Regions from separate parts of the Streptomyces glaucus genome, predicted to be linked through region 2. Evidence: riboswitches for the same ligand, from Rfam matches in the RefSeq annotation. Region 2 holds a riboswitch; the other holds the start of a gene.
The links. A riboswitch is a leader RNA that binds a small molecule or an ion and turns the genes downstream of it on or off. The one in region 2 is predicted to bind glycine.

Region 1 (14,334 bases), on a different contig from region 2:
TGGCCGGAGGCGAAGGCACCCGCCTTCGTCCCATGACCTCAAGCATGCCCAAGCCGCTCCTGCCAGTGGCCAACCGGCCGATCATGGAGCATGTTCTGAGGCTGCTGAAAAAGCATGGGCTCAATGAGACCGTCGTGACCGTCCAGTTCCTGGCCTCTCTGGTCAAGAACTACTTCGGGGACGGGGAAGAGCTCGGAATGGAGCTCACCTATGCCAATGAGGAGAAGCCACTCGGTACCGCCGGAAGCGTCAAGAACGCCGAAGAGGCGTTGAAGGACGATGCTTTCCTTGTCATCTCCGGCGATGCCCTGACCGACTTCGACCTCACCGAGCTGATCAACTTCCACAAGGAAAAGGGCGCGCTGGTCACCGTCTGCCTGACGCGCGTGCCCAATCCCCTGGAATTCGGTATCACCATTGTCGACGAGGAAGGACGAGTCGAGCGCTTCCTCGAGAAGCCGACCTGGGGCCAGGTCTTCTCGGACACCGTGAACACCGGTATCTACGTCATGGAGCCCGAGGTCTTCGACTACGTCGAGCCCGACGTGCCCGTCGACTGGTCCGGCGATGTCTTCCCGCAGCTGATGAAGGAAGGCAAGCCGATCTACGGCTACGTGGCCGAGGGCTACTGGGAGGACGTCGGCACGCACGAGAGCTACGTGAAGGCCCAGGCCGACGTCCTGGAGGGCAAGGTCGACGTCGACATCGACGGCTTCGAGCTCTCCCCGGGCGTATGGGTGGCGGAGGGCGCCGAGGTGCATCCCGACGCCGTCCTCCGAGGACCCCTGTACATCGGTGACTACGCCAAGGTCGAGGCCGGCGCGGAAATCCGCGAGCACACCGTCGTCGGATCGAACGTCGTCGTCAAGAGCGGGGCCTTTTTGCACAAGGCCGTCGTGCACGACAACGTGTACGTCGGACCGCACAGCAATCTGCGGGGATGCGTCGTCGGAAAGAACACCGACATCATGCGCGCGGCCCGGATCGAGGACGGCGCGGTCATCGGTGACGAGTGCCTGATCGGTGAAGAATCGATCGTGCAGGGCAATGTGCGGGTCTACCCGTTCAAGACCATCGAGGCCGGCGCCTTCGTCAACACCTCGGTCATCTGGGAGTCCAGAGGACAGGCGCACCTCTTCGGTGCCCGCGGGGTCTCCGGAATCCTGAACGTGGAGATCACCCCGGAACTCGCCGTACGTCTCGCCGGCGCCTACGCGACGACGCTGAAGAAGGGGGCCACCGTCACCACGGCCCGCGACCACTCCCGCGGCGCCCGAGCGCTCAAGCGGGCGGTCATCTCCGCGCTGCAGGCCAGTGCCATCGACGTACGGGACCTGGAGAACGTACCGCTGCCCGTGGCGCGGCAGCAGACCGCGCGGGGGAGCGCCGGCGGCATCATGATCCGGACCACCCCCGGGGTGCCGGACTCCGTGGACATCATGTTCTTCGACGGGCAGGGCGCCGACCTGTCGCAGGCCAGCCAGCGGAAGCTGGACCGGGTGTTCGCGCGGCAGGAGTACCGGCGGGCGTTCCCCGGTGAGATCGGTGACCTGCACTTCCCGGCGAGTGTCTTCGACTCGTACACCGGCTCGCTGCTGCGGAACGTCGACACGACCGGCATCGCGGAGTCCGGGCTCAAGGTCGTCGTGGATGCTTCGAACGGCAGTGCGGGGCTCGTCCTGCCCAGCCTGCTCGGCAAGCTGGGCGTCGACTCGCTGACCATCAACCCCGGTCTCGACGAGTCCCGGCCGACCGAGACGGCCGACATGCGGCGGTCGGGGCTGATGCGCCTCGGTGAGATCGTCGCGTCCTCGCGTGCCGCGTTCGGTGTGCGCTTCGACCCCGTCGGCGAGCGGATCTCGCTCGTCGACGAGAAGGGGCACATCATCGAGGACGACCGGGCGCTGCTGGTGATGCTGGACCTCGTCGCCGCGGAACGCCGCAGCGGCCGGGTGGCGCTGCCCGTGACCACCACGAGGATCGCCGAACAGGTGGCGGCCTATCACGGCACCCAGGTCGAGTGGACGACCACGTCACCGGACGACCTGACGCGCGTCGGCCGCGGAGAAGGGACGATCTTCGGCGGCGACGGCAAGGGCGGGTTCATCATCCCCGAGTTCAGCGGCGTCTACGACGGCACGGCGGCCTTCGTACGGCTGATCGGACTGGTGGCCCGTACGCAGCTCACGCTCAGCCAGATCGACGCGCGCATCCCCCGCGCGCACGTCCTCAAGCGGGATCTGGCGACCCCGTGGGCGGTCAAGGGCCTGGTCATGCGGCGGGTGGTCGAGGCGGCCGGGGACCGCTTCGTGGACACCACCGACGGCGTGCGGGTGGTGGAGAGCGACGGTCGCTGGGTGATGGTGCTGCCCGACCCCGCCGAGGCGGTCACCCACCTGTGGGCCGAGGGGCCCGACGACGCCTCCGCGCAGGCGCTGCTCGACGAGTGGGCGGCCGTCGTGGACAGCGCCGGCCGCTGAAAAGCCCTGCACGCGTGCGTGCCGGACAAGTGTCCCCAACGGGGCCTGTCCGGCACGCCGGTGGGGCCGTTCGGAGGTAGGGGCCGCGACGTGCGACGATGTGCGGCATGCCGCAGCAACCCCCCATTCGGAGCACCCCTGCGCGGCCCCCGCGCCCCGACGCGTCCATGTCGCTGCTGACCAACGTCATGGACCACAGCCTCGACGACGGATACGCCGAGGCCGCCGCGCGGAAGCGGGCCGCGGGCGACGGCCGCCTGCCAAAGACCCTCAGGGCCAAGCTCGGCCTGGCCGCGGGCCTGGTGCTCGCGGCCTTCGTCGTGACCGTGGGCGCGGCGCAGGCACGGGTCGCGGCCCCGACCGTCGCCAAGGAGCGGGAGGAACTCGTCGACCGCATCGACCGGGAGACCGCGGCGGCGGACGAACTGGAGGAGAGCGTCGACGAACTGCGCGCGGACGTGAGCGCGCGGCAGCGGGAGGCGCTGAGGAACAGCGGCGGCAGCGACCGGCTGGAGCTGGTGAGCATCCTGTCGGGCGCGACCGCGGTGCACGGCCCCGGGGTACGGCTCGTGGTGAACGACGCCAAGGACACCGTGGCGGGAGGCGACGGGGAGCCACGCGGGACGTCCGGGTTCTCCGACACCGGCCGGGTGCGCGACCGGGACATGCAGCGCGTGGTCAACGGGCTGTGGGCGTCGGGCGCCGAGGCCGTGGCCATCAACGGGCAGCGGCTGACGGCGCTGTCCGCGATCAGAGCCGCGGGGGACGCCATACTGGTCGACAACAGGCCGCTGGTGCCGCCGTACACGGTGCTCGCGGTCGGGGACGGCGAGCGGCTCAGCACCAGGTTCCAGAACAGCCCCGACGGGCTGTACCTGCATGCCCTGCAGGAGAACTTCGGCATCCGGACCGGTATCTCCGTGGAGGACGGCCTCCGGCTGCCTGCCGCACCGAGTGTCACCGTACGCACGGCACAGCCGCACACCCAGAACACCGAGAACACCGAGAACACCGGGAAGGGCACATCGTGATCGCCGTACTGGGCCTCGTCGTGGGCGTCGTGGCCGGCCTGTTGGTCCGGCCCGAGGTTCCCGCGGCCGTCGAGCCTTATCTGCCGATCGCTGTCGTGGCCGCGCTCGACGCCGTCTTCGGCGGTCTGCGGGCCATGCTCGACGGCATCTTCGACGACAAGGTCTTCGTGGTGTCGTTCCTGTCGAACGTGGTCGTGGCCGCCCTGATCGTGTTCCTGGGCGACAAGCTGGGCGTGGGGGCCCAGCTGTCCACCGGCGTCGTGGTCGTCCTCGGCATCCGCATCTTCTCCAACGCCGCGGCGATCCGCCGGCACGTGTTCCGGGCGTGAGGCCGATGAGCGAGCACGACGGCAAGACCGGGAACCGGCTGCGGAAGGAACTGCCCCGGGAAGTGCCCGCGGCGACGGCCCCTCCGCCCGAGAGGACCCCTGCGGAGCCGCAGCCCGAGCTGACCGGCCGGCAGCGGCTGGTGAAAGGGCTGTGGCCGCCGCGTGTCACCCGGGCCCAACTCATCTTCGCCCTGCTGCTGTTCGGACTGGGATTCGGGCTGGCCGTCCAGGTGGCTTCCAACAGCGACAACGACAGTGCCCTGCGCGGCGCGCGCCAGGAGGATCTCGTGCGCATCCTCGACGAACTGGACGACCGCACACAGCGTCTTGAGGACGAGAAGCAGGGGCTCGAGAAGCAGCGGGACGAGCTGAAGAACAGCTCCGACCAGGCCGAGGAGGCCCGTCGGCAGACGGTCGAGAAGGAACGGCAACTCGGCGTGCTGGCGGGCACGGTGGCCGCTCAGGGGCCCGGTATCACGATGACCATCGAGGACACGAAGGGGACGGTCGAGGCGGACATGCTGCTCGACGCGATCCAGGAGCTGCGCGCGGCCGGCGCGGAGGCGCTCCAGGTGAACGGCGTACGGGTCGTAGCCGACACGTATCTGACAGATTCCGGCAAGAGTGTGAGCGTCGACGGGAACAAGATCAACGCGCCCTATCGTTTCAAGGTCATCGGCAAGCCGCAGGACCTCGAACCGGCGCTCAACATCCCAGGAGGCGTGGTGCAGACTCTGGAGAAGGAACAGGCCACCGTTACCGTTGAGCGGTCGAGCAAGATCGTCGTGGACGCCTTGCGAGCGGTGGAGCGGCCTGACTACGCTCGGTCGTCCTCCCAGTGAACCGGGGGTGCATGGGGGCTGTCGGACAGGAGCATGAGGTTGTGGGGGGTCGGCGCACCGAATGGGCGGTGCGTGGTGGAAACTGTCTGGTGGAGGCGGACGTTGTGAGGATGTCCGGGTCGGCCAGTACGTTCAGTCAGGGTTCGTCCTGCCCCACGGGCGGGTCTGTTTCGGTCAAGGGGAATCGCCCGTGAAGTTGTTTGCGAAGTTGTTCGGCAAGAGCGCGCGAGAGGGCAGCGACAACGCCACCGCCCGTCATCGCGCACAGCCCGGCGCGGAGGGCCAGCGTCCGTTGTTCCGTGACCAGGTGACTGGTCCGGGCGGTGGCATTTCCGGAGGTCAGGGCGCGTCGTCGGTTGACCCTGCGCAGTCCGGCGGCATAGGTTTCGGGCAACCGTCAGCCTCAGGTGCGGGTCAAGGGTCTTCCGGCCCGTATCCGTCCGACGTCCCGGCGGGGCAGCCGCGGCAGGAGGATCCGATGTCGGCCCTGGTGTGTACGAGGTGCGGTAACCGCAACGCGGAGAACAGCCGCTTCTGCTCCAACTGCGGCGCGCCGCTGCGGCCCGGGGCCGTGCCGGAGCGTTCCTCCGAGACGACCTCGACGATCTCCATCTCCGGTCTCGAGGCCTACGACGCCGAAGCCACCGGCCAGACGCAGATGCCGATGCTCTCGCCCGAGGCTCAGGCGGCCGTCGACGCGCTGCCCCAGGGCTCCGCGCTCCTGGTCGTGCGCCGCGGCCCGAACTCGGGCAGCCGCTTCCTGCTGGACAGCGACCTGACCACGGCCGGGCGCCATCCGCAGAGCGACATCTTCCTGGACGACGTGACGGTCTCCCGTCGGCACGTGGAGTTCCGCCGCAGCCCGGACGGCAGCTTCACGGTGGCCGACGTGGGCAGCCTGAACGGCACGTACGTCAACCGGGAGCGGATCGACCAGGTCGCCCTGTCCAACGGGGACGAGGTGCAGATCGGCAAGTACCGGCTGGTCTTCTACGCGAGCCAGCAGGGCTACTGACCCTCCCGGACCCCGTCCGGGGCACCCCCCAGGGAAGATCCATGCGGCGAACACCGAGCGGCGGTGCCGGGGACGGCACCGCCGCCGCGGACAGCGGGCTGATGAGCATCGGCACCGTGCTGAACGTGCTGCGCGACGAGTTCCCCGAAGTGACGATCTCCAAGATCCGTTTCCTGGAGTCGGAGGGGCTCATCGAGCCGCGGCGGACCCCCTCGGGGTACCGCAAGTTCAGCGCGGCGGACGTCGAGCGCCTCGGCCACGTCCTGAGGATGCAGCGGGACCACTACCTGCCGCTCAAGGTGATCCGCGAGCACCTGGACGCGATGGAGCGCGGCGAGGCCGTCCCGCTGCCGGCGCTGGGCCGGCAGCGCGACGGGGAGACCGGGCCGGAGCCCGCCGACGGGCCCACGGCGGCCCGGATCGGGCGGGCCGAGCTGCTCGCGGCCGCCGGGATCGAGGAGGAGGCCCTCCGGGAGTGGGAGTCGTACGGGCTGCTCGCTCCGCTGGAGGACGGGGTGTACGACGCGGAGGCGGTCACCGTCGCGTCGCTCATCGTGGAACTGGGGCGGTTCGGGATCGAGCCGCGGCACCTGCGGGTGATGAAGGCCGCCGCCGACCGTGAGGCCGGGCTGGTGGAGCAGGTGGTGGCCCCGCTGAAGCGGCACCGGAATCCGCAGACCAGGGCGCATGCCGAGGCCCGTACCAAGGAGCTGGCGGGGCTCACGGTGAAGCTGCACGCGGCTCTGGTGCAGACCGCGCTCGGGGTCCGGCTGCCCTGAAACGGATGGTCCCGCGGGCCCGGATCGGCCACCTGTTCCCGGCCCGACTACCCAAAGGTCCCGGGCACGGCCTAGGGTTGCTGTGTGAACGAGCTCGATGTCGTAGGTGTCCGGGTCGAAATGCCCTCCAACCAACCGATCGTGCTGCTGCGTGAAGTGGGGGGCGACCGCTATCTCCCCATCTGGATCGGGCCGGGGGAGGCGACCGCGATCGCCTTCGCCCAGCAGGGCATGGCTCCCGCTCGGCCGCTGACCCACGACCTGTTCAAGGACGTGCTGGAAGCCGTCGGTCAGGAGCTCACCGAAGTACGCATCACCGACCTGCGTGAGGGGGTCTTCTACGCGGAGCTGGTCTTCGCCAGTGGGGTCGAGGTGAGCGCCCGGCCGTCCGATGCCATAGCGCTGGCCCTGCGTACCGGGACGCCGATCTACGGCAGCGACACGGTGCTCGACGACGCCGGCATCGCGATCCCGGACGAGCAGGAGGACGAGGTGGAGAAGTTCCGCGAGTTCCTCGACCAGATCTCGCCGGAGGACTTCGGCACCAGCAGCCAGTGAGGCGCGTGGGCGGCCTCGGCGGACGGTCGGGGCCGACGGGCCGCCGGGGGACGCGCGCCCGTCGGCCGGTGACGGCCGAGGCGTCGGCGTGTGCCGGAGGCGGCCGGGAGCGTTCTGCGTCCCCGCCGAGGCATTCGGCTAGCCTTTCCCCGCGGTCGGGCACGGGAAACCACTCTTAGGGTGATTATCACTCGGCGTGCCGAGTGTGGCGGTCGTTGACGCACCCCTGGTGGCTGCCTACCGTCGAGAAGGCAGGTCAAGGACGGAGGTCGGCGTGAGAAGCAGCGGCGACGGTACGGCTGGGGGCGCCTCCCGCAGTCTCGAGGCGAGCGGTCCGTACCCTCCCCCGAGCTCTCGGCTCCGCTCGAGCAGGGGGTACCCCCCGCACGACAGCGCCGCCGATCACGTCCCGCAGCGACCGACGGCCGTGCCGAGCAGCGGAGGGACGACGTCCATGGCGTCCGAGCAGATCGGTTATCGCGGTCCGACGGCCTGCGCGGCCGCCGGTATCACCTACCGGCAGCTCGACTACTGGGCCCGTACCGGGCTCGTCGAGCCGAGTGTGCGGCCCGCTCACGGGTCCGGCACGCAGCGTCTGTACAGCTTCCGGGACGTCGTCGTCCTGAAGATCGTCAAGCGGTTCCTCGACACCGGGGTGTCGTTGCAGAACATCCGCACCGCCGTACAGCATCTCAGGGAACGCGGTTTCCGCGATCTGGAGCGGATGACGCTGATGAGCGACGGGGCGACAGTGTACGAATGCACCTCGCCGGACGAGGTCCACGCTCTGCTCCAGGGCGGTCAGGGGATCTTCGGGATCGCCGTCGGAGTGGTGTGGCGGGACGTCGAGAGCGCCCTGTCGCAGCTGCACGGGGAGCGGATCGACACGGGGGAGACGCTGGTCGGGCACAACCCGGCGGACGAGCTGGCGCGGCGGCGGAACCGGGCTGTCTGAGCGCCCGGAGCGGGGGAGCATGCGGCCGGGTGGACCGCGCGGCGGCCGCCGGGTGCTGCAAGCGGTTTCATCGAGGAGTTCCCGGCGGGAGGGAACGGGAAGTCCGGGGACGGCGCCCGGACCGTGTCACCGGGGCGTCCCGGCGAGGGGCGTGGCGGCGGCTGCCCGAGCGGTCGTGGAGGCCGTGTCCGGGTGCGCCCGAGGGGGCCGGGGTGGCCGGGTGAGGCGTTGTCAGCGGTGTAGGGCAGCATCGTAGACGTGAGAAGCGCTCCCACGATCCTGCATCTCGACATGGACGCCTTCTTCGCCTCGGTGGAGCAGGCGTCCAAGCCGAGCCTGCGGGGAAGGGCCGTCGTCGTGGGCGGGCTCGGGCCGCGCGGGGTGGTGGCCACGGCCTCGTACGAGGCGCGGGTCTTCGGGGTGCACTCGGCGATGCCCATGGCGCTGGCCCGGCGCCGCGCGCCGAACGCCGCGTATCTCGTGCCCCGCTTCGGGTTCTACCGGTCGATCAGCGAGCAGGTGATGAGGCTGCTGCGGGCGTTGTCGCCCCTGGTGGAACCGCTCAGCCTGGACGAGGCGTTCGTGGACCTGGAGGCCGGTGGCGCGGCCTGGGACGCGGAGTCGGCGCGGCTGGCCGGGGCGAGGCTGCGCGCGGACATCCGGGCCGTCACGGGACTCACGGGGTCGGTGGGTCTGGCCGCCTCCAAGATGCTCGCCAAGATCGCCTCGGAACAGGCCAAGCCGGACGGGCTGGTGCTGATCGAGCCGGGGACCGAGCAGGCCCTGCTCGGTCCGATGCCGGTGCGGACGCTGCCCGGCGTGGGGCCGGCGACCGGTGACCATCTGCGGCGGGCCGGGATCCACACGGTCGGGGAGCTCGCCGAGGCGGGCGAGGACGAACTCGTACGGCTGCTGGGGAAGGCCCACGGCCACGCGCTGTACGCGATGGCGCTGGCCCGGGACGAGCGGCCCGTGGTGGCCGAGCGGGAGGCCAAGTCGGTGTCGGTCGAGGACACCTACGACGTGGACATCCACGACCGGACACGGATCGGGCTGGAGGTGCGGCGGCTGGCCGACCGGTGTGTGCGGCGGCTGCGCGAGGCGGGGCTGTCCGGACGGACCATCGTGCTGAAGGTGCGGCGGTACGACTTCTCCACGCTGACCCGGTCGGAGACCCTGCGCGGGCCCACGGACGACCCGGCGGTGGTGCGGGAGGCGGCGGCGCGGCTGCTGGACTCGGTGGACACGACGGGCGGCGTACGGCTGCTCGGGGTCGGCGTCAGCGGACTCGCCGACTACACGCAGGAGGACCTGTTCGCGCAGGCGGCGGGTGAGCGGGCGGACGGTCCGGCCGAGGAGCCGCGGGACGCGCCGCGCGCGGGCTCGCCGGCCGGGGAGGCACCGGCACCCGCCGAGCGGCGGTGGCCGGCGGGGCACGACGTGCGGCACGCCGCGTACGGGCACGGATGGGTGCAGGGCAGCGGCCTGGGGCGGGTCACCGTGCGGTTCGAGACCCCCTGCTCGGAGCCCGGGCGGGTGCGGACGTTCCGGGTCGACGACCCGGATCTGGAACCGGCGGAACCGCTGCCGTTGGTGCCGCGCGGGCCCGGGGACGCCGGTCCCTCGGGCCCGGACGCCGGGACGGCGGAAGCGACGCGCGCGGCGCCGGGCCGGCGGGCCTGGTCGGGGAGGGGATGAGGGCCCGCCGGTGGACGCTCGACCGGCACAAGGGGCCCAGGGGGCTCCGGCGGCCGGCCGCGGCGCGGACGCGGGGCCCGCGCCCGGCCGCGCCCGGCCCGGCCGCTCGCCGGGCGGGTCCTGCGCGCGGCGGGGGCCTTCTCAGCTCTCCTCCGTGCCCGCCAGTCCGCCGAGGGCGCGGTCGGGGAGCGAGGGGGGAGGGGCCACGTCGAGACCGTAGTGGTGGTAGAGCTGGAGTTCCTGCTCCGGTGACAGGTGGCGGCCGACGCCGAAGTCGGGGGCGTCCTTGATCAGGGCCCGGTCGAAGGGCACGTGCAGGGCGCCGTCGATCAGCTCGCTGGGCTCCAGGGGGACGAAGGCGTCCCGGCTGAACAGGCCGGTGCGTATGGCCGCCCATTCGGGCACGCCGGTGGCGTCGTCGAGGTAGATCTCGTCGATGGTGCCGATTTTGTCGCCGTTGCGGTCGAACGCCTTGCGGCCGATCAGGTTGCGCGGATCGATGTCGGTCTGCACGGGCCCTCCAGGTGGTCGCAATCATTCGTAAGCACTACGAAAGAGCACTTTCCGGGTGGCGGCCACTCGAGGGTCGGGGCGTTGACCTCGCTGGTACGCTGACAGCGGCTGCTGACCCCGTGCGGGAGAGTCCTCCAAGCGTCACCGGAGGCGCCGAAGGAGCAAATCCTCCCCGGAATCTCTCAGGCCCACGTACCGCACGGACGAGGCCACTCTGGAAAGCAGAGCGGGTGTCGACGGCTTCCGCTCTCACCGACGGTGAAAACCGGGGCCCACGGGCGGCCCGGTGAAGCTCTCAGGTCGAGATGACAGAGGGGGAGGCCGTCCGGGCACCCGCGCCGTGGTGCCCTCGAAGGTCGCGTCAGACCAGGAGGCCTCCGCAATGACCGCCCAGCGCATTCCGCTCTCCGAGCTCGAACGGGGAATCCCCTTCGAGCAGCGCCACATCGGCCCCGACCACGAGGCCCGGGCCAAGATGCTCGCGCAGGTCGGCTACGGCTCGCTCGACGAACTGACCGCCGCCGCGGTGCCGGATGTGATCAAGAACGTCGGCGCGCTCGACCTGCCGGGCGCGCGCAGCGAGGCCGAGGTGCTGGCCGAGCTGCGGTCGCTGGCCGACCGCAACCAGGTCCTGGACTCGATGATCGGGCTCGGCTACTATGGGACGTTCACCCCGCCGGTGATCCTGCGCAACGTCATGGAGAACCCGGCCTGGTACACCGCGTACACGCCGTACCAGCCGGAGATATCGCAGGGCCGGCTCGAAGCGCTGCTGAACTTCCAGACCATGGTCGCCGACCTCACCGGGCTGCCGACCTCCGGGGCCTCGCTGCTGGACGAGGGCACCGCCGCGGCCGAGGCCATGGCGCTGATGCGGCGCATGGGCAAGAACAAGAAGGGCCTGCTCCTGGTCGACGCGGACGCGCTGCCGCAGACCATCGCCGTGCTCCGGACCCGCGCCGAGCCGACCGGCGTCGAGGTCGTCGTCGCCGACCTGAGCGAGGGCATCCCGGCCGAGGTCGCCGCGCGGGAGATCAACGGCGTGCTGATCCAGTACCCGGGCGCCTCCGGGGCCGTACGGGACATCAGGCCGGTCGTCGACCGGGCGCACGAGCTCGGGGCGCTGGTCACCGTGGCGGCCGACCTGCTCGCGCTGACCCTGCTGAAGTCGCCGGGCGAGCTGGGGGCGGACATCGCGGTCGGCACCACGCAGCGCTTCGGCGTGCCGATGGGCTTCGGCGGGCCGCACGCCGGCTACATGGCGGTGCGCGAGAGCTTCGCGCGCAGCCTGCCCGGGCGGCTGGTGGGCGTCTCCGTGGACGCCGACGGGCACCGGGCCTACCGGCTCGCCCTGCAGACGCGTGAGCAGCACATCCGGCGGGAGAAGGCCACCAGCAACATCTGCACCGCGCAGGTGCTGCTCGCCGTGATGGCCGGGATGTACGCCGTCTACCACGGGCCCGACGGGCTGCGGGGCATCGCGCGGCGCACCCACCGGTACGCCGCGATCCTCGCCGAGGGGCTCCGGGCCGGTGGCGCCGAGGTGGTGCACGGCGCCTTCTTCGACACTCTGACCGTGCGCGCCGTGGGCCGGGCCGCCGAGGTCGTCGCCGCCGCGCGCGAGAACGGCGTCAACCTGCGGCTCGTCGACGCCGACCACGTGTCGATCGCCTGCGACGAGACCACCACGCGGGCCCGGCTGGACGCCGTGTGGAACGCGTTCGGTGTCCGGGGCGACGTCGAGGCGCTGGACGCGGCCACGCAGGACGCCCTGCCGGACGGCCTGCTGCGCACCGACGAGTACCTGACGCACCCCGTCTTCCACCAGCACCGCTCCGAGACCGCGATGCTGCGCTACCTGCGCAGGCTCGCCGACCGCGACTACGCGCTCGACCGCGGCATGATCCCGCTGGGCTCCTGCACCATGAAGCTCAACGCGACCACGGAGATGGAGCCGGTCACCTGGCCCGAGTTCGGGCAGCTGCACCCCTTCGCGCCGGCCGAGCAGGCGGCGGGCTACCTCACGCTCATCCGCGAGCTGGAGGACCGCCTCGCCGAGGTCACCGGGTACGACAAGGTGTCGCTGCAGCCGAACGCCGGATCGCAGGGTGAGCTGGCCGGCCTGCTCGCCGTACGCGGGTACCACCGGGCCAACGGCGACGACCGGCGGACCGTCTGCCTGATCCCGTCCTCCGCGCACGGCACGAACGCCGCGAGCGCCGTCATGGCCGGCATGAAGGTCGTCGTGGTGAAGACCGCCGACAACGGCGAGATCGACGTCGAGGACCTGCGGGCGAAGATCGAGCGGTACCGCGACGAGCTGGCGGTACTGATGATCACGTACCCCTCGACGCACGGCGTGTTCGAGGAGCACGTCTCCGACATCTGCGCGCAGGTGCACGAGGCGGGCGGCCAGGTGTACGTCGACGGGGCCAACCTCAACGCGCTGGTGGGCCTGGCCCGGCCGGGGCACTTCGGCGGCGACGTCTCGCACCTGAACCTGCACAAGACGTTCTGCATCCCGCACGGCGGCGGCGGCCCGGGCGTCGGCCCGGTGGCCGTACGGTCGCACCTGGCGCCGTACCTGCCCAACCACCCGCTGCAGCCCGCCGCGGGGCCGGAGACGGGCGTGGGCCCGGTCTCGGCGGCCCCCTGGGGCTCGGCGGGCATCCTGCCGATCTCGTGGGCGTACGTCCGGCTCATGGGCGGCGAGGGGCTCAAGCGCGCCACGCAGGTGGCGGTGCTGTCGGCCAACTACATCGCCAAGCGGCTGGAGCCGCACTACCCGGTCCTCTACACCGGTCCCGGCGGGCTGGTCGCGCACGAGTGCATCATCGACCTGCGGCCGCTGACCAAGGCGACCGGAGTGACCGTGGACGACGTCGCCAAGCGGCTGATCGACTACGGCTTCCACGCGCCGACGATGTCGTTCCCGGTGGCCGGGACGCTGATGATCGAGCCGACCGAGTCCGAGGACCTGGCCGAACTCGACCGGTTCTGCGACGCGATGATCGAGATCCGCGCGGAGATCGAGAAGGTCGGCTCCGGCGAGTGGCCCGCGGACGACAACCCGCTGCGGGGCGCCCCGCACACCGCGGCCGCGCTGGGCGGGGAGTGGACGCACCCGTACAGCCGCGCGGAGGCGGTCTTCCCGGGCGGGGTGACGGCCGCGGACAAGTACTGGCCGCCGGTGCGCCGCATCGACCAGGCCTTCGGCGACCGCAACCTGGTGTGCTCCTGCCCGCCGCTGGACGCGTACGAGGACTGAGCACGCGTCCCGCGCAAAAGGGGCCCCGCCCCCGGCCGCACTCGGCCGGGGGCGGGGCCCCTTTGGGTTCCGGGCGTCGCCGCGCCGGGGCTCACGCCGGGTACGCGTGGGTCTGCGTCGCCTTGACCGCCGCCCAGACCCGGGCGCCCGGGTGCAGGCCGAGTTCGGCCGCGGCGACCGTGGTGAGGTCGGCGGCCAGGGGGAGTCCGCCCGTCAGGTCCACGCGGATCCGGTCGCCGTGGGTCTCCAGGCCGGCGACCTCGCAGCGCCACAGGTTGCGGGCGCTGGAGCCGGTGGGCCGGTCCCGGTACAGGGTCACGGCGCCCGGCGGGAAGGCCACGAAGACCGGGCCGGACAGGTCCTCGGTGGTGGTGACGGCGGGACCGGCGTCGAGCCGGACGGTGTGGCCGTCGGCCCGGCCCCGGTAGAGGTTCAGGCCGACCAGCCGCGCGATGTAGTCCGTGCGGGGGCGGCGGGCGACGCCGGAGGGGGTGCCCTCCTGCACGACCCGGCCGTGTTCGACGACCACCAGCCGGTCCGCGAGCACCATGGCGTCCAGCGGGTCGTGGGTGACCAGGACGGCCACCGCCTCGAAGCCGGCCAGGTGACGGCGGAGCTGGGCGCGCACCTCCAGACGGGTACGGGCGTCCAGCGCCGCGAGCGGTTCGTCGAGGAGCAGCAGCCGGGGACGGGTGGCCAGGGCGCGGGCGAGGGCGACGCGCTGGGCCTGGCCGCCGGAGAGCCGGCGGGGCTTGACGCCGGCGTGCTCGGCCAGGCCCATGCGGTCCAGCCACGCGGCGGCCCGGGCGCGGGCCTCCGCCTTGGTCGCGCCCCGGCAGCGCGGGCCGAAGGCCACGTTGTCGAGG
Region 2 (14,334 bases):
CGGCGCTGCCGCTCCTTGAAGTCCTCGCCCGCCGCGACCTTGAAGGCGACCGCCTTGGCGGCGATCACGTGCTCCAGCGGGCCGCCCTGCTGGCCGGGGAAGACCGCGGAGTTGATCTTCTTGGCCAGGTCGGCCGTGGACAGGATCACCCCGCCGCGCGGGCCGCCCAGCGTCTTGTGGGTGGTCGTGGTGACCACGTGGGCGTGCGGGACCGGGTTCGGGTGCAGCCCGGCCGCCACCAGGCCCGCGAAGTGCGCCATGTCGACCATGAGGTACGCGCCGACCTCGTCCGCGATCCGGCGGAACGCGGCGAAGTCCAGCTGCCGCGGGTAGGCCGACCAGCCGGCGACGATCAGCTTCGGCCTGTTCTCCTTCGCCAGCCGCTCGACCTCGGCCATGTCGACCAGGCCGTCCTCGCCCACGTGGTAGGCGACGACGTCGTACAGCCTGCCGGAGAAGTTGATCTTCATGCCGTGGGTCAGGTGCCCGCCGTGCGCGAGGTCCAGACCCATGATCGTGTCGCCGGGCTTCAGCAGCGCGAACATCGCGGCCGCGTTGGCCTGGGCGCCCGAGTGCGGCTGGACGTTGGCGTGCTCGGCGCCGAAGAGCTCCTTGACCCGGTCGACGGCGATCTGCTCGACCACGTCGACGTGCTCGCAGCCGCCGTAGTAGCGGCGGCCCGGGTAGCCCTCGGCGTACTTGTTGGTCAGGACCGAGCCCTGCGCCTGCATGACCGCGACCGGGGCGAAGTTCTCCGAGGCGATCATCTCCAGGGTGGACTGCTGGCGGCGCAGCTCGGCGTCGACGGCGGCGGCGACCTCCGGGTCGAGCGCGTGCAGGGGCGTGTCGAGGACAGTCATCGGGGCGGGCTCCTCAGCCGGCGGTGTGGGCGGCGTACTCGTCGGCGGAGAGCAGGTCGGCCGGCTCGTCGGTGACGCGCACCTTGAACAGCCAGCCGCCCTCGAAGGGCGCCGAGTTCACCAGCGACGGGTCGTCGACCACGGCCTCGTTGATCTCGGTGACCTCGCCGGAGACGGGGGAGTACAGGTCGGAGACGGACTTGGTCGACTCCAGCTCGCCGCAGGTCTCGCCCGCGGTCACGGTGTCACCGACCTCCGGGAGCTGGACGAAGACGACGTCACCGAGCGCGTTGGCCGCGTGCTCCGTGATGCCGACCGTCGCGACGCCGTCCTCGGCGGCCGACAGCCACTCGTGCTCCTTGCTGTAGCGCAGCTGCTGGGGGTTGCTCATGGCCTGAATTCTCCTGTACGCGAGGGAGTGATGGTGAATGGAGGGCTGCAAAAAGCGCACATGAACAGGGACGATGTGCCCGACATCACCTCCGGGACGGTGTCCCGGGCGCTTACGGCGGTGTCACCGGCGCGTCACGCGCGCCGCTTGTAGAACGGCAGCGCCACGACCTCGTACGGCTCGTGGGTGCCCCGGATGTCCACGCCGACGCCGGGCGTGCCGGGGGCCGCGTGCGCCGCGTCGACGTAGGCCATCGCGATCGGCCTGCCGAGGGTGGGGGAGGGGGCGCCCGAGGTGACCTCGCCGATCACCTCGCCGCCGGCGACCACCGGGTACCCGGCGCGCGGGACGCGGCGGCCCTCGGCGACCAGGCCGACCAGGACGCGCGGGGGGTTCTCCCGGGAGCGGGCGGCGGCCCGCTCCAGCGCGGCCCGCCCCACGAAGTCGCCCTCCTTGCCGAACTTCACCACCCGGCCGAGCCCGGCGTCGAAGGGCGTCAGCGAGGCGGTCAGCTCGTGCCCGTACAGCGGCATGCCCGCCTCCAGGCGCAGGGTGTCCCGGCAGGACAGCCCGCAGGGCACGAGTCCGGCGCCCGCGCCCGCCTCGGTCAGCGCCCGCCACAGCCGCACGGCGTGCTCCGGGCTCACGAACAGCTCGAAGCCGTCCTCGCCGGTGTAGCCGGTGCGCGCGATCAGCGCCGGGACGCCGGCGACGGTGCCCGGCAGGCCGGCGTAGTACTTCAGGCCGTCGAGGTCGGCGTCGGTGAGGGCCTTGAGGACGCCCGGCGATTCGGGGCCCTGGACGGCGATCAGCGCGTAGGCGTCGCGGTCGTCGCGCACCTCGGCGTCGAAGCCGGCCGAACGCTCCGTGAGCGCGTCCAGCACCACCTGGGCGTTGGCGGCGTTGGCGACGACCAGGTACTCCGCCTCGGCCAGCCGGTAGACGATCAGGTCGTCGAGGATGCCGCCGTTCTCCTGGCAGATCATGGTGTAGCGGGCGCGGCCCGCCCCGACGCCCCCGAGGTCGCCCACCAGGGCGTAGTCCAGCAGCGCGGCCGCCTGCGGGCCGGTGACGGTGATCTCGCCCATGTGGGACAGGTCGAACAGGCCGGCCCGGGTGCGCACGGCCTGGTGCTCGTCGCGCTCGGAGCCGTAGCGCAGGGGCATGTCCCAGCCGGCGAAGTCGGTCATCGTCGCGCCGAGCTCGCGGTGCACGGCGTCGAGCGCGGTACGGCGGGGGGATTCGGTACTGCTCATCGGACGGTCGTCTCCCAGGGCGATGGGGCCCCCGCGCACGGGCGGCGCCGGGCGCGGGAAAGGGCGAGGAAAGGTCCTCCCCATCTGTCATCGGAACCTGAGAGGTTCGCCATGACCCCGCGGGGTCCTGGCTTGCACCTTGGGTGGGGCCGCCGCGGCGGCCCGCTTTTCAGATGTGCCTCGCCCGCGCGGTAACGGGGCCTGAGAGATTCAAGGGAGGGACTTGCTCCTTCGGCGCCCCGGCATTCGCGGTGCCGGGAACTCTCCCGCGCGGATTCAAACGGCCGGTATGCAGTTGGCGCGCACATCATTGCACGCATCGGACCGGCACGGCAGGGGGACCTTTCCCAGGGGGCGCGCTGTGTCCACAGGCGGACACAGCACCCTGTAGCAGGCTTGTTGCGGGAAACGCACGAAAACACGAGACATCCGGCATTACCTTCTCTTTACACTCGGCGGGGATGGGGACTCCGTACCCGGCTCCAGGGGAGGACGATCACGGTGAACAGGACCACGGCGTACGCCACCATCGCGGGCAGCGTGCGGGCCGGGCGGCACGCCGCCCTGGCCGGGGAGGCGTGTGGCCCGTCGCCGGCACCCGTCGTCCGCGATCTGCGCGACCGCGCCGGCCGCAGCCCGCACGCCCTGCTGTTCGGGCCCCGCGACATCGTCGCGGTCACCGGTCTGCCCGGCAGCGGCAAGTCGACGCTGATGCGGCGCACGGTGCGCGGCCCGCGCGTCGACTCCCAGGACACCCGCGACCGCTGGGACCGCCGCATGCCCCGCTTCGTGCCGTACGCGGTCTACCGCCCCCTGGTCCGCCTCTCCCACTACGCCGGACTGCGCCGGGCACTGCGCTCCGGCGAGGGCGTCGTCGTCCACGACTGCGGTACGCAGGCCTGGGTGCGCGGCTGGCTGGCCCGCGCGGCCCGCCGCCGGGGCGGCGCGCTGCACCTGCTGCTGCTCGACGTCACGCCCGAGCAGGCGCTGGCCGGCCAGCGCGACCGCGGCCGCGGCGTGTCGCGGTACGCCTTCCGGCGTCACCGCACGGCCACCGCCCGTCTGCTGAGCGCCGCCCAGGAGGGCCGGCTGCCCGCCGGCTGCGCCTCGGCGATCCTCGCCGACCGGGACGCGGCGGACACGCTGCGCCGCATCGGGTTCACGGGCTGAGCCGGCCGCGCGGCCGCACGGGTAGCCTTTTCAGCCCCAGCAGTGGTTCCAGGCAGGCGGTGGCAGATGGACTTCCCGGCGGGCTTCTCCGCGGACTTCCCGGCGCAGGCGCACCCTCACCCGCACGGGGGATGGCCCGGCAACGAGCTGGAGGAGGTGCTGTCGGCCTCCCTCGGCGCCGGCCCGGCGGCGGGCGGCCGGATCATCGAGGTGCTGGGCCGGAGCTTCGTGTGGGTCCCGCTGCCCAACGGCGGCGGCCCGCACAGCGGCCCCCTCGACCTGCCGGCGCTGGAGATCGAGGGCCAGGCGTACGTGCCGGTCTTCAGCTCCGAGGAGCAGTTCCGCCAGGTCGTCGGCTCCCACATGTCGTACACCGTCGCCCCGGCCGTGGAGTTCGCCCGCGGCCTGCCCCCGCAGGTCGGCATCGCCGTCAACCCGGACGGCGTCGTCGGCGTGCCGCTGCCGCCGCCCGCCGTGGCGGAGCTGTGCAGGGCCGGCCGCGGCCCGCTGGAGGGCCCGGCGAGCGGTGGCCGGGTCCGGCTGTTCGAGCCCGACTGGCAGGACGACCCGGTGGACTTCCTCTCCGCCGCCTCCGCCGAGTTCGACGGGGCCGGCGTGGTGCTGACCGCCCGCCGCTGCCTGGCCGCGATCGAGACCGCCGATCCGGTGATGTTCGTGGGCGTCGAGCTCTCCGACTGGCAGGGCGACCTGCGGGAGCGCCCCCTGGACGCGCTCGGCCGCGCCCTGGGCCGGGTGCCGGTCCGGTGGCAGGTCAACCTGATCCTCATGGACATCGCCCAGGACCCGGTGGCCGACTGGCTGCGCGAGCGGGTGCGGCCCTTCTACACGCGGGCCCGGTGAGCCGCCAAAGGGGCGCGGGGACCGCACGCCCGGCCACGGCAAGTCCCCGGCTCCCGGCCGGGCTTAAGCTGGACGTCCACAGGCACGTTTCGTGAAGGGGCGGTAAGAGGTGAGCGCGAGCGGCACCGCCGCGACCGGGCAGGTCGAGCACATGCTGCGCCAGGTCACGCCCGGGCGCTACGACGCCTACGAGGCGCTCCTGCGCGCCCTCGCGACCCCGTCCTCCGGCCAGGTCTGGATGCTGCTGTGGCACGGCCAGGCCGGCTCCCCGGACGCCCAGTACGGGACGATGGAGGTCGACGGCCACGGCTACGCCCCCTGCGTCACCTCCGCCCAGGAACTCTCGGCCAGCGGCTGGAACCGGTCGTACGAGGTGGTCGACGGCCTGGAGGTGGCCCGCGCCCTGTACCCCGACCACTACGGGCTCTGGCTCAACCCGCACGCCCCCGGCGGCGGCGTCGGCATCCCCTGGCTCGACCTGCGGCGCATCGCCACCGGCCTCGACCGCCAGCCCGCCGGGCCGCTCCGGCTGTCCGAACCGGCCATCGAGATCCCGCAGTTCTACGCCCTGCTCACGCAGAACGCCCACCGCACGCCGGCCGTGCGCTCCCTGCGCCGCGCCTGGGTGCAGCCCGCGCTCGGGGCGCCGTACCTCGCCATCGGTCTCGACGTGTACGACACCTCTCCGCCCGCCGTCGACTCGGTGCGCGCGATGATGCAGCAGTCCATCGGCGCGGTCCCGGACGGACTGCCGGTGTCGACCGTGGCGATGTCCGACGAGCACGACCCGGTCGCGATGTGGCTGCGCGCCAACGCCCGCCCCTTCTACGACCGCGAGGCCCACGCCGCCCCCGCCCAGGCTCCCGGGGCCGGGTACGGCTTCCCTCCGGCGGCGTCCGGCCGGTACTGACGGCGTCTCACACATCCGCCGTCCGCCGTCCGTCCGGGCGGTTCTTCGCGCGTAGAGAGGGCCGGATGGTCCTGATGCGCCCTCAATGCCCCAACTCGTTTGCGTCCGAACCCTGTTACCCGCTGTCCGGATAACGGATCTCCCCAGACAGCATCACGTTTACGCATCCTTTCTCCATGAAGTCTGGCAACAGATCGCCGAAGCGTTGAAGACTCCCGCAGCAGGGGGTGGTTCGCCCCTGTGTACGACGGACGGATCACGCCGCCACAGCGGCAAGTGCGGGCCGGCGACCGCCGGTTGAGAGGGGTCTCTGCCAGATGACGGCACCATTGCACGAGCCGACCGCGGAGACGGCCCCCAGTGCGGCCGAGGAAGCGGCGGTCATCGGAGCCGAGGCGAAGGCCGTCCAGGGCCGTTCCCTGGGGCGCATCGCCTGGGAGCGCCTGAAACGGGACAAGCTCGCCCTGGCGGGCGGTGTCGTGGTGCTCTTCCTCATCCTGGTCGCGGTGCTCGCGCCGGTGATCACGAAGCTGTACGGGCAGGACCCCAACGCCTACCACGAGGACCTGATCGACCCGCTGTTCGGCACGCCCACGGGCTCCCTGGGCGGCATGAGCGGCGAGCACTGGCTGGGCGTGGAGCCGGTCAACGGCCGCGACATCTTCGCCCGCATCGTCTACGGCGCCCAGATCTCCCTGCTGGTCGGTTTCCTCTCCGCGGTGGTCGCCGTCGTCCTCGGCACCGTCCTGGGCATCCTGGCCGGCTTCTTCGGCGGCTGGGTCGACTCCGTCATCAGCCGCGTCATGGACGGCCTGCTGGCCTTCCCGCAGCTGCTCTTCACCATCGCGCTGGTCTCCGTGATGCCGAACCAGATGCTGGGGCTGACCGGCACGGGCGTGCGCGTGTTCGTGATGATCCTGGTCATCGGCTTCTTCGGCTGGCCCTACATCGGACGCGTGGTACGCGGCCAGACGCTCTCGCTGCGCGAGCGGGAGTACGTCGAGGCGGCGCGCTCGCTCGGTGCCGGGCGGTTCTACATCCTCTTCAAGGAACTGCTGCCCAACCTGGTCGCGCCGGTCATCGTCTACACGACGATGATGATCCCCACCAACATCCTCACCGAGGCGGCACTCAGCTTCCTGGGCGTGGGCGTCAAGCCGCCCACGGCCTCCTGGGGGCAGATGCTCTCGAACGCGATCGACTACTACGAGTCGGACCCCATGTACATGGTCGTCCCGGGTCTGGCGATCTTCATCACCGTTCTTGCCTTCAACCTCTTCGGCGACGGCGTGCGTGACGCGCTGGACCCGAAGGGCTCCCGCTGACCTGCCGTACCGCACAAGCGTCCCGTGGCACCTGCACGGGGTCTCTCATCTAATCCGGAGGATCCGAGAATCGTGACTACCCAACGCACCTCAGGGCGGCGCAAGCAGGCTTTGGCCGCTGCCGCCGTGGTCGCCGCGCTGCTGACCACGGCGGCGTGCGGTGGCGGCGACGGCGGCGGCGACGAGGGCTCGAAGAACGGCGCGGCCGGTTTCGACGCGGCGAACAACAAGGTCGCCCAGGCCTCGCTGGCCAAGAAGGGCGGCACGCTGAAGTTCGCCGGTACCCAGGACGCCGACTCGTGGGACACCACGCGCGGCTACTACGGCTTCATGTGGAACTTCTCGCGCTACTACAGCCGCCAGCTCGTCACGAACAAGACGGAGCCGGGCAAGGCCGGCGCCGAGGTGACGCCGGACCTCGCCACCGGGCTCGCCAAGGTCTCCGACGACGGCAAGACCTACACGTACACCCTGCGGGACGGCATCACCTGGGAGGACGGCAAGCCGATCACCTCCAAGGACATCAAGTACGGCATCGAGCGCGTCTGGGCGCAGGACGTGCTGTCCGGCGGCCCGGTCTACCTCAAGGACGTGCTCGACCCCAAGGGCGAGTACCCGGGCCCGTACAAGGACAAGTCCAAGGACAAGCTGGGCCTGAAGGCGATCGAGACGCCGGACGACAAGACCATCGTCTTCAAGCTGCCGAAGCCCAACTCGGACTTCGAGTCGATGCTGGCGCTCACCTCGGCCTCCCCGGTCCGCCAGGACAAGGACACCAAGGCCAAGTACGGTCTGCGGCCGTTCTCCTCCGGCCCGTACAAGTTCCAGTCGTACGAGCCGGGCAAGTCCCTGACGCTGGTGCGCAACACGGAGTGGAAGCAGTCCTCCGACCCGGTCCGCAAGGCGTACCCGGACAAGATCACGATCAACTTCTTCTCCAACGCCAACGACCTGGACGCCCGTCTGATCGCGGGCGACTACGACCTGGACATCAACCAGACCGGCATGTCGCCGCAGGGCCGCGCCACCGCCCTGAAGCAGCACAAGGACAACCTGGACAACCCGGTCTCCGGCTACATCCGCTACGCGGTCTTCCCGCAGAGCGTGAAGCCGTTCGACAACATCCACTGCCGCAAGGCCGTGATCTACGGCGCCGACCACGTCTCGCTGCAGACCGCGCGCGGCGGCCCCATCGCCGGCGGTGACATCGGCACCAACATGCTGCCGCCGTCCGTCCCGGGCGCCGAGGGCCAGAAGTACGACCCGTACGAGCTCGCCGGCGCCAACAAGAAGGGCAACGTCGCCAAGGCCAAGGAAGAGCTGAAGGCCTGCGGCCAGCCGAACGGCTTCAAGACCACCATCGCCGTCCGCAACAACAAGCCGGCCGAGGTGGCCACCGCCCAGTCCCTGCAGGCCTCGCTGAAGAAGGTCGGCATCACCGCCGAGATCGACCAGTACGACGGCTCGCAGTCCCCCGGCATCATCGGCAGCCCCTCGAACGTGAAGAAGAAGGGCTACGGCATCATCATCATGGGCTGGGGCCCGGACTTCGCGTCCGTCCAGGGCTACGGCATGCCGCTGTGGGACAGCAACTACATCCTCGAGAGCGGCAACAACAACTACGCCCTGATCAAGGACAAGGAGATCGACGGCCTCTTCGACGAGTACGTCACCACCCTCGACGACTCCAAGAAGACCGAGATCTCCAAGCAGATCAACCACAAGGTCATGGAAGGCGCGTACTACCTGCCCTTCGTCTTCGAGAAGTTCGTCAACTGGCGTTCCAGCCGGCTGGCGAACGTCTACTCCACGGACGCGTACAACGGCACGTACGACTTCGTCAACCTCGGCCTGAAGTCCTCGAAGTAAACCCGGCACACCCGCCGTACGGCACGAAAGGCAGGTGAAGGCCGGCGCGGCGTGACCGCGGGCCACCGTGGAGGCGCCTCCCACGCCCTTGGGGCAGTGGGGGAGACCTCCGGTGGCCCGCGGTACCGCGGCGGGCCGTAGCTGTGCTCGCTTACCTCATCAGGCGGCTGCTCGCCGCCGCAGTGATGCTCGTGGTCATCGTCATGGTGGTCTTCAGCATCTTCTTCCTCGTCCCGAAGTGGGCGGGCGTCGACATCGCCGCGAGTTTCGTCGGCAAGCAGGCGGACCCCGCCGCCGTTGAGGGCGTGCGGCAGAAGCTGGGGCTGGGCGACCCGATCTACGTCCAGGTCTGGGAGTTCTTCAAGGGACTCTTCGCGGGCCGTACGTACGTGGGCGGGGGCGACGTCACCCACTGCTCCGCCCCGTGCTTCGGGTACTCCTTCCGCAGCGAACAGGCCATCTGGCCGGTGCTCACCGACCGGTTCCCGGTCACCCTGAGCCTCGCGCTGGGCGCCGCGGTGCTGTGGCTGCTGTTCGGTGTCGCCGCCGGCGTGCTCTCCGCGCTCAAGCGGGGCACCCTGTGGGACCGCGGCGCGATGCTCGTCGCCCTCGCCGGTGTCTCCCTGCCCATCTACTTCACCGGCCTGCTCAGCCTCGCGATCTTCTCCTACGGACTGGGCTGGCTCGACGCGCAGTACGTGCCCGTGGGCGACAGCTTCGCCGGCTGGCTCGGCGGCATGATCCTGCCGTGGATCACCCTCGCCTTCCTCTACGCGGCGATGTACGCCCGGATCACCCGCGCCACCATGCTGGAGATCCTCGGCGAGGACTACATCCGCACCGCCCGCGCCAAGGGCCTGCGCGAGCAGACCGTCATCGGCAAGCACGCCATGCGCTCCACGATGACGCCCATCCTCACCATGCTCGGCATGGACCTCGGCGCCCTGATCGGCGGCGCGATCCTCACCGAGTCGACGTTCAACCTGCCCGGCCTCGGCCGTGAGGTGCTCAACGCCATCAAGACCCAGGACCTGCCCGTCATCCTCGGCGTCACCCTGATCACCTCCATCGCCGTGCTCATCGCCAACCTCGTGGTGGACGTCCTGTACGCCGTGATCGACCCCCGAGTGAGGCTCGCATGACCGAAGTCAGCAAGAGCGACGCGGCCCTGGGAGAGCCCATCTCCGCCTCGCCCGCGTCGCCCGCCCCGACCGCCTTCCTGGAAGTGCGCGACCTGAAGGTGCACTTCCCGACCGACGACGGCCTGGTCAAGTCCGTCGACGGGCTCAGCTTCCAGCTGGAGAAGGGCAAGACCCTCGGCATCGTGGGCGAGTCCGGCTCCGGCAAGTCGGTGACCTCGCTCGGCATCATGGGCCTGCACACCGCCGGACAGTACGGCAAGCGCAAGGCGCAGATCTCCGGCGAGATCTGGCTGGACGGCACCGAGCTGCTGTCCGCCGACCCCGACCACGTGCGCAGGCTGCGCGGCCGGAAAATGGCGATGATCTTCCAGGACCCGCTGTCCGCGCTGCACCCGTACTACACGATCGGCCAGCAGATCGTGGAGGCGTACCGCACCCACCACGACGTCGACAAGAAGACCGCCCGCCGACGGGCGGTCGAGATGCTCGACCGGGTGGGCATCCCGCAGCCGGACAAGCGGGTCGACAACTACCCGCACGAGTTCTCCGGCGGTATGCGCCAGCGCGCGATGATCGCGATGGCGCTGGTCAACAACCCCGAACTGCTCATCGCGGACGAGCCGACGACCGCCCTGGACGTGACCGTCCAGGCGCAGATCCTCGACCTGATCCGGGACCTGCAGAAGGAGTTCGGCTCGGCGGTCGTCATCATCACCCACGACCTGGGCGTGGTCGCCGAGCTCGCCGACGACCTCCTGGTGATGTACGGCGGCCGCTGCGTGGAGCGCGGCCCGGCGCAGGAGGTGTTCTACGAGCCCCGCCACCCCTACACCTGGGGTCTGCTCGGCTCGATGCCCCGCCTGGACCGTGAGCAGCAGGACCGCCTCATCCCGGTCAAGGGCTCCCCGCCCTCCCTGATCAACCTCCCGTCCGGCTGCGCCTTCAACCCGCGCTGCCCGTACGCCGATGTGCCCAAGGACAACGTCACCCGCACGGTCCGCCCCGAGCTGACCGAGGTCGGCAGCCGGCACTGGGCCGCCTGCCACATGACGCAGGAACAGCGGGAGCGGATCTGGGCCGAAGAGATTGCGCCGAAGCTGTGAGCGAGGAAAAAGCGGTGAACGTCCCTGCGCAGAGCGCCGGCGCCACCCTCACCGAGGACGCCGCCCCCGGCGAGGTCCTGCTGAAGGTGACCGGGCTGCAGAAGCACTTCCCGATCAAGAAGGGCCTGCTCCAGCGGCAGGTCGGCGCGGTGCGCGCGGTCGACGGCCTCGACTTCGAGGTCCGCTCCGGCGAGACCCTGGGCGTGGTGGGCGAGTCCGGCTGCGGCAAGTCGACGATGGGCCGGCTGATCACCCGGCTGCTCGAACCGACCGCGGGCAAGATCGAGTTCGAGGGCAAGGACATCACGCACCTCGGCGTGAGCGGGATGCGCCCGCTGCGCCGCGACGTGCAGATGATCTTCCAGGACCCGTACTCGTCGCTGAACCCGCGCCACACCATCGGCACGATCATCGGGGCCCCCTTCCGGCTCCAGGGCGTCGAGCCCGAGGGCGGCGTCAAGAAGGAGGTCCAGCGGCTGCTGTCGGTGGTCGGGCTCAACCCCGAGCACTACAACCGCTACCCGCACGAGTTCTCCGGCGGCCAGCGCCAGCGCATCGGCATCGCCCGCGCGCTCGCGCTGAACCCCAAGCTGGTGGTGGCCGACGAGCCGGTCTCCGCGCTGGACGTGTCGATCCAGGCGCAGGTGGTCAACCTGCTGGACGACCTCCAGGCGGAGCTGGGCCTGACGTACGTGATCATCGCGCACGACCTCTCGGTCGTCCGGCACGTCTCGGACCGGATCGCGGTGATGTACCTCGGCAAGATCGTGGAGCTGGCCGACCGCGACCAGCTCTACCGGACGCCGATGCACCCGTACACCAAGGCGCTGATGTCGGCGGTGCCGATCCCGGACCCCCGGCGCCGTACGGCCAAGAGCGAGCGGATCCTGCTCAAGGGCGACGTGCCCTCGCCGATCTCCCCGCCGAGCGGGTGCCGGTTCCACACCCGGTGCTGGAAGGCGACCGAGATCTGCCGGACCACGGAGCCGCCGCTGGCGGAGCTGCGGCCCGGCCAGCGGGTCGCCTGCCACCACCCGGAGAACTTCGAGGACCAGCAGCCGCAGGACACGGTGCTGCTGTCCGCCGCCAAGGAGGCGGCGGAGCTGGTGGCCGAGGAGGTCCTCGCGGAGTCGGCGGAGACGTCGGCGGCGGTGGCGGCGGAGATCGCCAAGGATTCCGCGGAGGCCGCCGGGGCTCCCGAGAGCCCGGAGGTCTCCAAGACGTCCGGGGTCTCCAAGACCTCGGCAGTCTCCAAGACCTCGGGAGTCTCCGAGGTCTCCAAGGTCTCCGAGGACTCCGGGGACTCGAAGGGCTCCGGGGCCTCCGAGGACCCCGCAGGCTCCACCGACAAGTAGCACCTGAAGACCGGATCGGGCCCCTGCCTTCCAACGGAAGGCGGGGGCCCGCCGCTGCGTAAGAATGTAAGGGTGCTCCAGCAACTCTTCAGCCCCTCCGTCCAGCACACGCTCGACCTGGTCGGGATCTTCGTCTTCGCGATCTCCGGCGCCCTGCTGGCCGTCCGCAAGAACTTCGACGTCTTCGGCATCGCCGTCCTCGCCGAGGTCACCGCGCTGGGCGGAGGACTGATCCGGGACCTGATCATCGGGGCCGTGCCGCCCGCGGCCTTCACGGACCTGGGCTACTTCGTCACCCCGCTGCTCGCCGCCCTCCTGGTCTTCTTCCTCCACCCCCAGGTGGAGCGCATCCAGACCGGCGTCAACGTCTTCGACGCGGCCGGCCTCGGCCTGTTCTGCGTCACCGGGACGACGAAGGCGTACGAGTACGGGCTCGGCCTGACCGCCTCCGCCTGCCTCGGCCTGGCGACCGCGGTGGGCGGCGGTGTGCTGCGGGACGTGCTCGCCAACGAGGTGCCGTCGCTGCTGCGCTGGGACCGCGACCTGTACGCGGTCCCGGCGACGGTCGGCGCCGCCATGGTCGCCCTGTGCATCCGCTGGGACGCCCTCACCCCGCTCACCAGCGGCCTGGCGGTCGTCACGGCCTTCGTGCTGCGCCTGCTCGCGATGCGGTTCCACTGGCGGGCTCCGCGGGCGTGGAACCGGCGGTCGACGGTACGCGAGGAGGAGCACCTCCCGGTGTGAGGCGCGGCCCGGCCCGCCGCGGGCGCCGCCCGGGCAGGGAAGCCGCCGGCGAACGGCGGGCCCACCGGGCGGCGCCCGCCTCTCCCTTCTGCCCGCAACTCCAAGCTACCGCTTAGTAATTTTCTGTTGTACTGTGCGGCCCATGGCACAAGCAGCTACCGCCCGGGCCACGGTCGGCGACAGCGAGTTCGACCGGGACACCGCGCTCACCCGGCGCGAACCCGGCGTCTACGACATCGATCTCTCCGCCGGCTGGACCGTCTTCGGCGCGGTCAACGGCGGCTACCTGCTGGCCGTCCTGGGCCGCGCCCTCACGGACGCCCTGCCGCACCCCGACCCGTTCACCCTCTCGGCGCACTACCTGACCGCCTCCCGCCCGGGCCCGGCGATCGTCCGCACCGAGCTCGTGCGCACCGGACGCACCCTCTCCACCGGCCAGGCCTCCCTCCTCCAGTACGACGAGGAGGGCCGCGAGGTCGAACGCCTCCGCGTCCTCGCCTCCTACGGCGACCTGGACGCCCTGCCGGACGACGTCCGCACGACCGCCGAACCCCCCGCCATCCCGCCGCCGGACCAGTGCTTCGGGGCGGACGACGCGCCCGCCCCGGGCTCCGTCAGCTCGCCCATCACCGACCGGCTGATGCTCAAGCTCGACCCGGCGACCCTCGGCTGGGCGCTGGGCGAGCCGTCGGGCAAGGGCGAGATGCGGGCCTGGTTCGGCTTCGCCGACGGCCGGGACGCCGACCCGCTCGCCCTGCTCCTCGCGGTGGACGCGCTGCCCCCGACCGCCTTCGAGCTGGGGCTGACCGGCTGGGTGCCGACGGTCGAGCTCACCGTGCACGTACGGTGCCGTCCGGCGCCGGGCCCGCTGCGGGTGTCGGTCACCACGCGCAACCTGGCCGGCGGCTTCCTGGAGGAGGACGCCGAGGTCTGGGACGGCGCCGGCCGGCTGGTGGCCCAGTCCCGTCAGCTCGCGCGGGCCCGGCTCGGCTGAGCGGCCGCGGGCGCCCGCGGCCGTCGGACCGCAGGCGCGGACACGGCCGGGGCGGCGCGTCCGGTGCCCGGCGTGCCGCCCCCGCGCGCGGCCGGGCGGTCAGTCGAGCCAGTGGCGGCGGCCGAGGGTGATCAGCCGCATCCGGCGGGTCGCCAGCCGGGTGATCCGCCGCCGTTCCTCCTCCGGGGCGTCCAGCGTCTCCAGGAACTGGGAGGCCGTGACCAGCATCTGGTCGACGTAGAGGCCCGCGAGCATCAGCAGGTCGTCGTCGTTCCAGCCCTCGGCCTGCGGGTCCTTGGCCAGCTCGGTCCGCACCTCCTCGACGAACCGGTCCAGTTGGGCCCGTATGGCCTC

Region 1: linked by a shared signal. The riboswitch ahead of gcvP (aminomethyl-transferring glycine dehydrogenase) and the one ahead of gcvT (glycine cleavage system aminomethyltransferase GcvT) in region 2 are both predicted to bind glycine.

Annotation. Positions count from the first base shown of each region.
Region 1 covers NZ_BAAATK010000081.1:902-15,235, forward strand. The annotation lists gene ABD363_RS30880 (sugar phosphate nucleotidyltransferase) at 1-2,480, shown strand, start outside; gene ABD363_RS30885 (DUF881 domain-containing protein) at 2,579-3,511, shown strand; gene ABD363_RS30890 (small basic family protein) at 3,508-3,840, shown strand; gene ABD363_RS30895 (DUF881 domain-containing protein) at 3,846-4,682, shown strand; gene ABD363_RS30900 (FHA domain-containing protein) at 4,744-5,697, shown strand; gene ftsR (transcriptional regulator FtsR) at 5,739-6,476, shown strand; gene ABD363_RS30910 (bifunctional nuclease family protein) at 6,561-7,034, shown strand; gene ABD363_RS30915 (MerR family transcriptional regulator) at 7,309-7,989, shown strand; gene ABD363_RS30920 (DNA polymerase IV) at 8,248-9,687, shown strand; gene ABD363_RS30925 (PRC-barrel domain-containing protein) at 9,829-10,200, opposite strand; glycine riboswitch at 10,313-10,408, shown strand; gene gcvP (aminomethyl-transferring glycine dehydrogenase) at 10,583-13,468, shown strand; gene ABD363_RS30935 (ABC transporter ATP-binding protein) at 13,560-14,334, opposite strand, start outside.
Region 2 covers NZ_BAAATK010000030.1:41,982-56,315, reverse strand. The annotation lists gene glyA (serine hydroxymethyltransferase) at 1-860, opposite strand, end outside; gene gcvH (glycine cleavage system protein GcvH) at 874-1,251, opposite strand; gene gcvT (glycine cleavage system aminomethyltransferase GcvT) at 1,386-2,507, opposite strand; glycine riboswitch at 2,582-2,686, opposite strand; glycine riboswitch at 2,687-2,786, opposite strand; gene ABD363_RS21560 (AAA family ATPase) at 3,009-3,677, shown strand; gene ABD363_RS21555 (enhanced serine sensitivity protein SseB) at 3,744-4,538, shown strand; gene ABD363_RS21550 (enhanced serine sensitivity protein SseB C-terminal domain-containing protein) at 4,648-5,448, shown strand; gene ABD363_RS21545 (ABC transporter permease) at 5,766-6,773, shown strand; gene ABD363_RS21540 (ABC transporter substrate-binding protein) at 6,846-8,642, shown strand; gene ABD363_RS21535 (ABC transporter permease) at 8,786-9,784, shown strand; gene ABD363_RS21530 (ABC transporter ATP-binding protein) at 9,781-10,887, shown strand; gene ABD363_RS21525 (ABC transporter ATP-binding protein) at 10,902-12,242, shown strand; gene ABD363_RS21520 (trimeric intracellular cation channel family protein) at 12,315-12,986, shown strand; gene ABD363_RS21515 (thioesterase family protein) at 13,129-13,980, shown strand; gene ABD363_RS21510 (TetR family transcriptional regulator) at 14,080-14,334, opposite strand, start outside.